DNA from 2 places in the Variovorax sp. V93 genome. Region 2 is predicted to be linked to the other one. Evidence: predicted binding sites of a transcription regulator. Region 2 holds the regulator's gene; the other holds the start of a gene.

Region 1 (3,407 bases), 2.2 Mb from region 2:
GCGGCTCGCCTTGCCTGGCTGGCCGACGGAGGCACCGTGGCCGAGGTGTGCACGCTGCCGCCGGTGAAGCAGCGGCTCGTGCCCTCGCAAGACGGCGCCACCGCGCACGCGGCACGCCATGCGCGCTTCAAGCGCCTCTACGCAGCATTGCGCGATCAGTTCCGATGAGCGCCGCATTGTGAAGCGCCCATAAAAAAACCCGTCGAGAGACGGGCTTTTTTGTTCAGGAGGCACCGCGGATCCGGCTCCGCCGGTCCGCAGGTGTCGCCCCCCTGGAGGGGGAGGCGGCTACACGCAGTGAGCCGCTTCGGGGGTGGGCAATTACATGCCCATGCCGCCCATGCCACCCATGCCGCCCATGTCGGGCATGCCGCCGCCAGCACCGGCTTCTTCCTTCGGTGCGTCGGCGACCATGGCTTCGGTCGTCAGCAGCAGCGAGGACACCGAGGCGGCGTTCTGCAGTGCGGTGCGGGTGACCTTCGTCGGGTCCAGGATGCCCAGCTCGAGCATGTCGCCGTACGTGTCGTTCGCAGCGTTGAAGCCGTAGTTGCCCTTGCCGGCCAACACCGCGTTCACCACCACCGAGGCTTCGCCGCCGGCGTTGTTCACGATTTCGCGCAGGGGTGCTTCGATGGCCTTGAGCACCAGCTTGATGCCGGCGTCCTGGTCAGCGTTGTCGCCCTTGATCGAGTCGCCCACGGCTTGCTTGGCACGCAGCAGAGCCACGCCGCCGCCAGCCACGACGCCTTCTTCCACTGCAGCGCGGGTGGCGTGCAGGGCGTCTTCGACGCGAGCCTTCTTTTCCTTCATTTCGACTTCGGTGGCAGCGCCAACCTTGATCACTGCAACGCCGCCGGCCAGCTTGGCCACGCGCTCTTGCAGCTTTTCACGGTCGTAGTCGCTGGTGGCTTCCTCGATCTGCACGCGCACTTGCTTCACGCGGGCTTCGATGTCGGCTGCAGCACCCGAACCGTCGATGATGATGGTGTTTTCCTTGCCCACTTCGATGCGCTTGGCCTGGCCCAGGTCGGCCAGCGTCACCTTCTCGAGCGTCAGGCCCACTTCTTCAGCGATGACCTTGCCGCCCGTCAGGATGGCGATGTCTTCCAGCATGGCCTTGCGGCGGTCGCCGAAGCCAGGTGCCTTGACGGCCACGACCTTCAGGATGCCGCGGATCGTGTTCACGACCAAGGTAGCCAGGGCTTCGCCCTCGACTTCTTCGGCAATGATCAGGAGCGGACGGCCAGCCTTGGCGACTTGTTCCAGCGTGGGGAGCAGGTCGCGGATGTTGCTGATCTTCTTGTCGAACAGCAGCACGAAGGGGTTGTCCAACAGCGCCGATTGCTTCTCGGGGTTGTTGATGAAGTAGGGAGACAGGTAGCCGCGGTCGAACTGCATGCCTTCGACGACGTCGAGCTCGCTGTCCAGCGACTTGCCGTCTTCCACGGTGATCACGCCTTCCTTGCCGACCTTGTCCATCGCGTCAGCGATGAGCTTGCCGATGGTTTCGTCGCTGTTGGCCGAGATCGAGCCGACTTGAGCGATTTCCTTCGACGTGGTGGTGGGCTTCGAAGCCTTCTTCAGCTCGGCGACCAGGGCCGTGACAGCCTTGTCGATGCCGCGCTTCAGGTCCATCGGGTTCATGCCGGCAGCCACCAGCTTGAAACCTTCGCGAACGATGGCCTGGGCCAGCACGGTCGCGGTGGTGGTGCCGTCACCGGCGTTGTCCGACGTCTTGGAAGCCACTTCCTTCACGAGCTGGGCGCCCATGTTCTGGAGCTTGTCCTTGAGTTCGATTTCCTTGGCGACCGACACACCGTCCTTGGTGACGGTGGGGGCGCCGAACGAGCGCTCGAGCACCACGTTGCGGCCCTTGGGGCCCAGGGTCACCTTGACTGCGTTGGCCAGGATGTTGACACCCTCGACCATGCGTGCGCGGGCTTCACCGCCGAAGACTACGTCTTTTGCTGCCATGTTTTATTACTCCGAATGGGGATGGATGGATTACTTCTCGACGACTGCGAACAGGTCGTCTTCCTTCATGACCAGCAGTTCGTCGCCATCGACCTTGACGGTCTGGCCGCTGTACTTGCCGAACAGGACGCGGTCGCCGACCTTGACGGTCAGTGCGGTCAGGTCGCCCTTGTCGGTGCGCTTGCCCGGGCCCACGGCCAGGACTTCACCCTGATCGGGCTTTTCAGCGGCTGCGTCGGGGATGACGATGCCGGAGGCGGTCTTGGTTTCGCTGTCGATACGCTTGACGATCACGCGATCGGCCAAAGGACGAAGTTTCATTGCATCTCCTGGATAAGAAACGGGGTTGTGGTCGGGCGCCGGCGGGAAAGACCGGCAGCCCATCGACTGGAAGCGAGGCTTTGTTAGCACTCATCAGCAGCGAGTGCTAATCATAAGGGCAATCGGGGGACTTTCAAGGGCGCGGGCGCGCATCTGCGGCGCTGCCCGCCTATTCCGGCGCGTGCGACAGCACAAAGGAGAGCGATGCCAGGTGCTCCACCTTGTCGGTCTTGAGGGGATCTTCCGGCGGTGCGGCCCACTGGGCGGTGACGACGTTCAGCCCCTGGTTTCGCACCTTGATGACCACACTGCCGTCGGCGCCGCTTTCCATGGGCCTGGCGTCGGGATCGTTGACGAAATCACTCAGCACCAGGGCGCCCGCCACGGGCTTGCCCTGGTAGAGCACGCGCAGGCGCAGGTCTTGCCCGAGCTTCTCGGGCAGGGCGGCATCGACCGGGACGATCTGCAGCGCATGCCCGGGCAGCGGCGGCAAGGCATTGCGCAGCGGGCTGCGCAGATGCACCGCATATTTGAAGTTGTGGCCGCTGGTGAGCGCGCCGGGAACTTCGTTCTTGCCCTTCTTGAGCCATTTGCCTTCCGGCGTCTTGCTCCAGATGCCGTTGTCGAGCACTGCCGCGACGATGGCGGGTTTCTCCCTGGTGTCCACAAGCAGCAGGCGCCCGTTCACCTCCAGGGCGGTCGGCACGGGCTTCCCGTATGCGTCATAGGCGCTGACCGCGGTGATCAGCGGCTGCCGCTTGACCGTATCCAGGTCGTCGGCGCCCTCGCCATAGATCAATGCGAGATCGCCCGAGCGCTGGGCAAACCAGATGCCGTGCGCCTGCGCGCCCGCGGAAGAAAGTACGGCCGCCGCTGCGAGCGTGGCCAGGGCGGCGATCCGGTGCAGCCTGTTCATCATTGGGAGTCCAGTCGAAAAAATGCGGATACGGGGTGAATGCACGGGCTTCAGAGGTCCAGCTTCAGGCTGGCCACGACGCTGCGCTTGGCGCCCGGAATCACATACAGGTTGCCCCACGAGGCGGTGTAGAAGTTCCGGTTGAAGAGGTTGTGCACGTCGATCGACACGCGGGCGGTCTTGTTGATCTGCCAGA
Region 2 (3,407 bases):
GCCGCGGCTGCGGCCCTGCAGGTCGACGGTGCGGCGCAGCAGCAGGGCGTCGCCGGTTTCGAATCCGCCCTCATCGAGCCAGGCCGCAAGCGCCGGGTCGGCGTCGAATTCGGCGCTGACGTCGAGCCGTTCGGCGCCTTCGCGCACCGCGCTCGCGTCGGCCCGGTTGCCGAGCGCCAGCTGGAGCGCATCGATCAATATCGACTTGCCCGCGCCGGTCTCGCCGGTCAATACCGTGAAACCTGCCGACAGGTCGAGTTCGAGTGATCGCACGATCACGAAGTCGCGCAATGCGATGCGTCGCAGCGCCATGTCAGGAGCCCCCTTCGTTCCAGTGAAGTTTCTTGCGCAGCGTGTCGAAATAGCTCCACCCGCGTGGGTGCAGGAAGCGCACGCGGAAGTCGGATCGGCGCACCACCACGCGATCGCCGATCGCGAGCGATGCCAAGGACTGCATGTCGAAATTGGCGCTGGCGTCGCGCCCCGCCACCAGTTCGATCACGATCTCGTCGGCGTCGGGCAGCAGCACCGGGCGGTTCGACAGCGTGTGCGGCGCAATGGGCACCAGCACCCAGCCCGGCACCGCCGGATGCAGCAGCGGCCCGCCGGCCGAGAGCGCATAGGCCGTCGAACCCGTGGGCGACGCGATGATCAGGCCGTCGGCGCGCTGGTTGGCCACGAAATGCCGGCCCACCGAAACGCGCAGCTCGACCATGCCCGAGGTGGCGCCGCGGTTGACCACCACGTCGTTCATGGCCAGCGCATCGAACACCGAGGCACCGTCGCGCATCACCTGCGCATGCATGAGGCTGCGGTGGTCTTCCTCGTATTCGCCGGCCAGCATCGGAATCAGCGTGGCCTGGTAGTTGTCCAGCGGAATGTCGGTGATGAACCCGAGCCGGCCGCGGTTGATGCCGATCAGCGGGATCCCGTAGCAGGCAAGCTGCCGGCCGATGCCCAGCATGGTTCCGTCGCCTCCCACCACCAGGCCCAGATCGCAGCGCTGGCCGATTTCCTCGACGCTCAGCGGCTGGTAGCGGCCGCCGACGCTGGCGTGTGCATCGGCCTCCTCGGCCGCCGATTTTTCGACGAACACCTCGCACCCTTGCGATTCCAGGAAGGCGCCGATATCTTCCATCACGCCGTCGCGGGCATCGGCCTGCGCCCGGGCGCCTGAAGCCTGGTATTTGCCGATCAGCGCGACGTGACGAAAGCGGGAAGTCATCTACAAATTACAACACTAAAATCTTGCAATGCTGGACGACCGTGCCAAGTTGCTCCTCAAGACGCTGGTCGAGCGTTATATCGCCGAAGGCCAACCGGTCGGGTCGCGGACTTTGTCGCGCGCCCCGGGCCTTGACCTGTCTCCCGCGACCATCCGCAACGTCATGTCCGACCTGGAGTCGCTGGGGCTGATCGCGAGCCCGCACACCTCGGCCGGACGCATTCCCACCGCGCGCGGCTACCGGCTGTTCGTCGACACCATGCTCACGGCGCAGCGCGAGCAGATGAACACACCAAGCCTTGCGCCAGACCAGCCGCAGAAGGTGATTGCCAACGCGGCCAACCTGCTGTCCAACCTGTCGCAGTTCGTCGGCGTCGTCATGGCGCCGCGGCGGGCTTCGGTCTTCAAGCAGATCGAGTTCCTGCGGCTTTCGGACCGGCGGCTGCTGGTGATCATCGTTTCGCCCGACGGCGACGTGCAGAACCGCGTGATCTTTCCGGAGGCCGATTACACGCAGTCGCAGCTGGTGGAAGCATCCAACTACATCAATGCTCACTACGCGGGCCTGACCATCGAGCAGGTGCGCGACCGCCTGCAGTCCGAAGTCGAAAAACTGCGTGGCGAGATTGCCGCGCTGATGCAGGCGGCGGTCAAGGTCAGTTCCGAAGTGCTCACCGAGGCGCAGGAAGACGACGTGGTGATATCCGGCGAGCGCAACCTGCTTTCCGTCACCGATTTTTCGAGCGACATGGGGCAGCTGCGCCGTGCCTTCGAGCTCTTCGAGCAGAAGGCGCAGCTCATGCGTCTGCTCGATGTGTCGAGCAAGGCCGAGGGTGTGCGCATCTTCATCGGCGGCGAGAGCCAGGTGGTACCGATCGAGGAGCTTTCCATCGTCAGCGCCAACTACGAGGTCGACGGGCAGGTGGTGGGCACGCTGGGCGTGATCGGCCCGACCCGCATGCCTTATGAGCGCATGATCCAGATCGTCGACATCACCTCGCGGCTGGTCAGCAATGCGCTGAGCCACCGCAAGTGAGCGGCGCCGCGAATAGAATCGTGGCCTCTCGTGGGCCGTTAGCTCAGCTGGTTAGAGCAGCGGACTCATAATCCGTTGGTCGATGGTTCAAGCCCATCACGGCCTACCACCTGCATTCATTTCTGAGCTTGGTCCGCCAAGGGCCAAAAATGGATGCTATAATCGATAGCTGTGCGGCTGTAGCTCAGTTGGATAGAGTACTTGGCTACGAACCAAGGGGTCGTGGGTTCAATTCCTGCCAGCCGCACCACTCTCTTGAATGGCCTAGAAGGTTTATCCCTTCTAGGCCATTTTCTTTTGGAGAGTCGGGTCAGACCTGCCTGCAGCGCGCTTCTTGTTCTTCGTGTTCCTCAATGACGGCTGTGGCCTGTGGAATGCGGGCCCAGCCGCTTGGCGCTAGAGTCCGGGCTCGGCCATCATCAAACGGCGCAGCGACCATGGGTATTCGGGTAAAGCGGCTTGTATTCCAGCTCCTCTTGCTGTCCCTGGCAGCTGGCTCTGCATCGGCAGGGACCATTACCTGTGTCCCGGCCGCAGGCAGTGGGGCCGCAGCGCCTTTCAACCGGGTCCGCAGGATTGCGATCGACGAGCACTCTCGCACCGTCAACATGGACGTCGTGCGCTTCAGGACAAAGGACACGGAAACCATGGGCAAGCTGCGAGCGGATCTGGTGAGCATGGAGGACAGTCAGTCCGGAGAGCCCGTCTATGTCTTCAATTCCATCCCGGCAGCAGGCGTTGAAGTCACGAGTCTTTTCAAATTGTTCAAGGCAGCCGAGTGGCGTCTGATGAGTGCCGATGTAGCCTTCGTGAACAAGGTGCCTGCCGTGCGAGCCGTCGAGCAAGGTGTGGTCTTCGACTGCAAGCGTTCGGACATGGGTTGAAGAAAATGGGAGTCTGGCGTTGCGAGCCTTTCTAAATTCAGGGGTTCTGCCTTGAGCAAAGCATTCACCAAGGAAACCGAGAGCGACGGTGACGACGACGGCGGCGAAAGCACCGCGCCCGCGCTGCCGAGCGGCAGCAAGAACTACATGACGCCGGCCGGCTATGCCCGGCTGCGCGACGAACTGCTTCAGCTGATGGACGAAGAGCGGCCGAAGGTTGTCGAGGCGGTGCACTGGGCCGCCAAGAACGGCGACCGCTCCG

Evidence for each region. Region 2 encodes HrcA, which represses chaperone genes, less so after heat shock. Its sites were predicted from a motif close to TTAGCACTCNNNNNNNNNGAGTGCTAA; they were not measured.
Region 1: ACAM54_RS05345 (co-chaperone GroES) is a predicted target of HrcA. The motif match lies at 2,379-2,405, and genes of this name have one in related genera.

Annotation. Positions count from the first base shown of each region.
Region 1 is NZ_AP028669.1:1,185,859-1,189,265, forward strand. It holds gene xylB (xylulokinase) at 1-168, shown strand, start outside; gene groL (chaperonin GroEL) at 322-1,974, opposite strand; gene ACAM54_RS05345 (co-chaperone GroES) at 2,005-2,295, opposite strand; gene ACAM54_RS05350 (DUF4198 domain-containing protein) at 2,465-3,214, opposite strand; gene ACAM54_RS05355 (TonB-dependent siderophore receptor) at 3,262-3,407, opposite strand, start outside.
Region 2 is NZ_AP028669.1:4,453,482-4,456,888, reverse strand. It holds gene recN (DNA repair protein RecN) at 1-312, opposite strand, end outside; gene ACAM54_RS21130 (NAD kinase) at 314-1,225, opposite strand; gene hrcA (heat-inducible transcriptional repressor HrcA) at 1,254-2,261, shown strand; tRNA gene ACAM54_RS21120 (tRNA-Ile) at 2,294-2,370, shown strand; tRNA gene ACAM54_RS21115 (tRNA-Arg) at 2,435-2,511, shown strand; gene ACAM54_RS21110 (hypothetical protein) at 2,699-3,145, shown strand; gene greB (transcription elongation factor GreB) at 3,197-3,407, shown strand, end outside.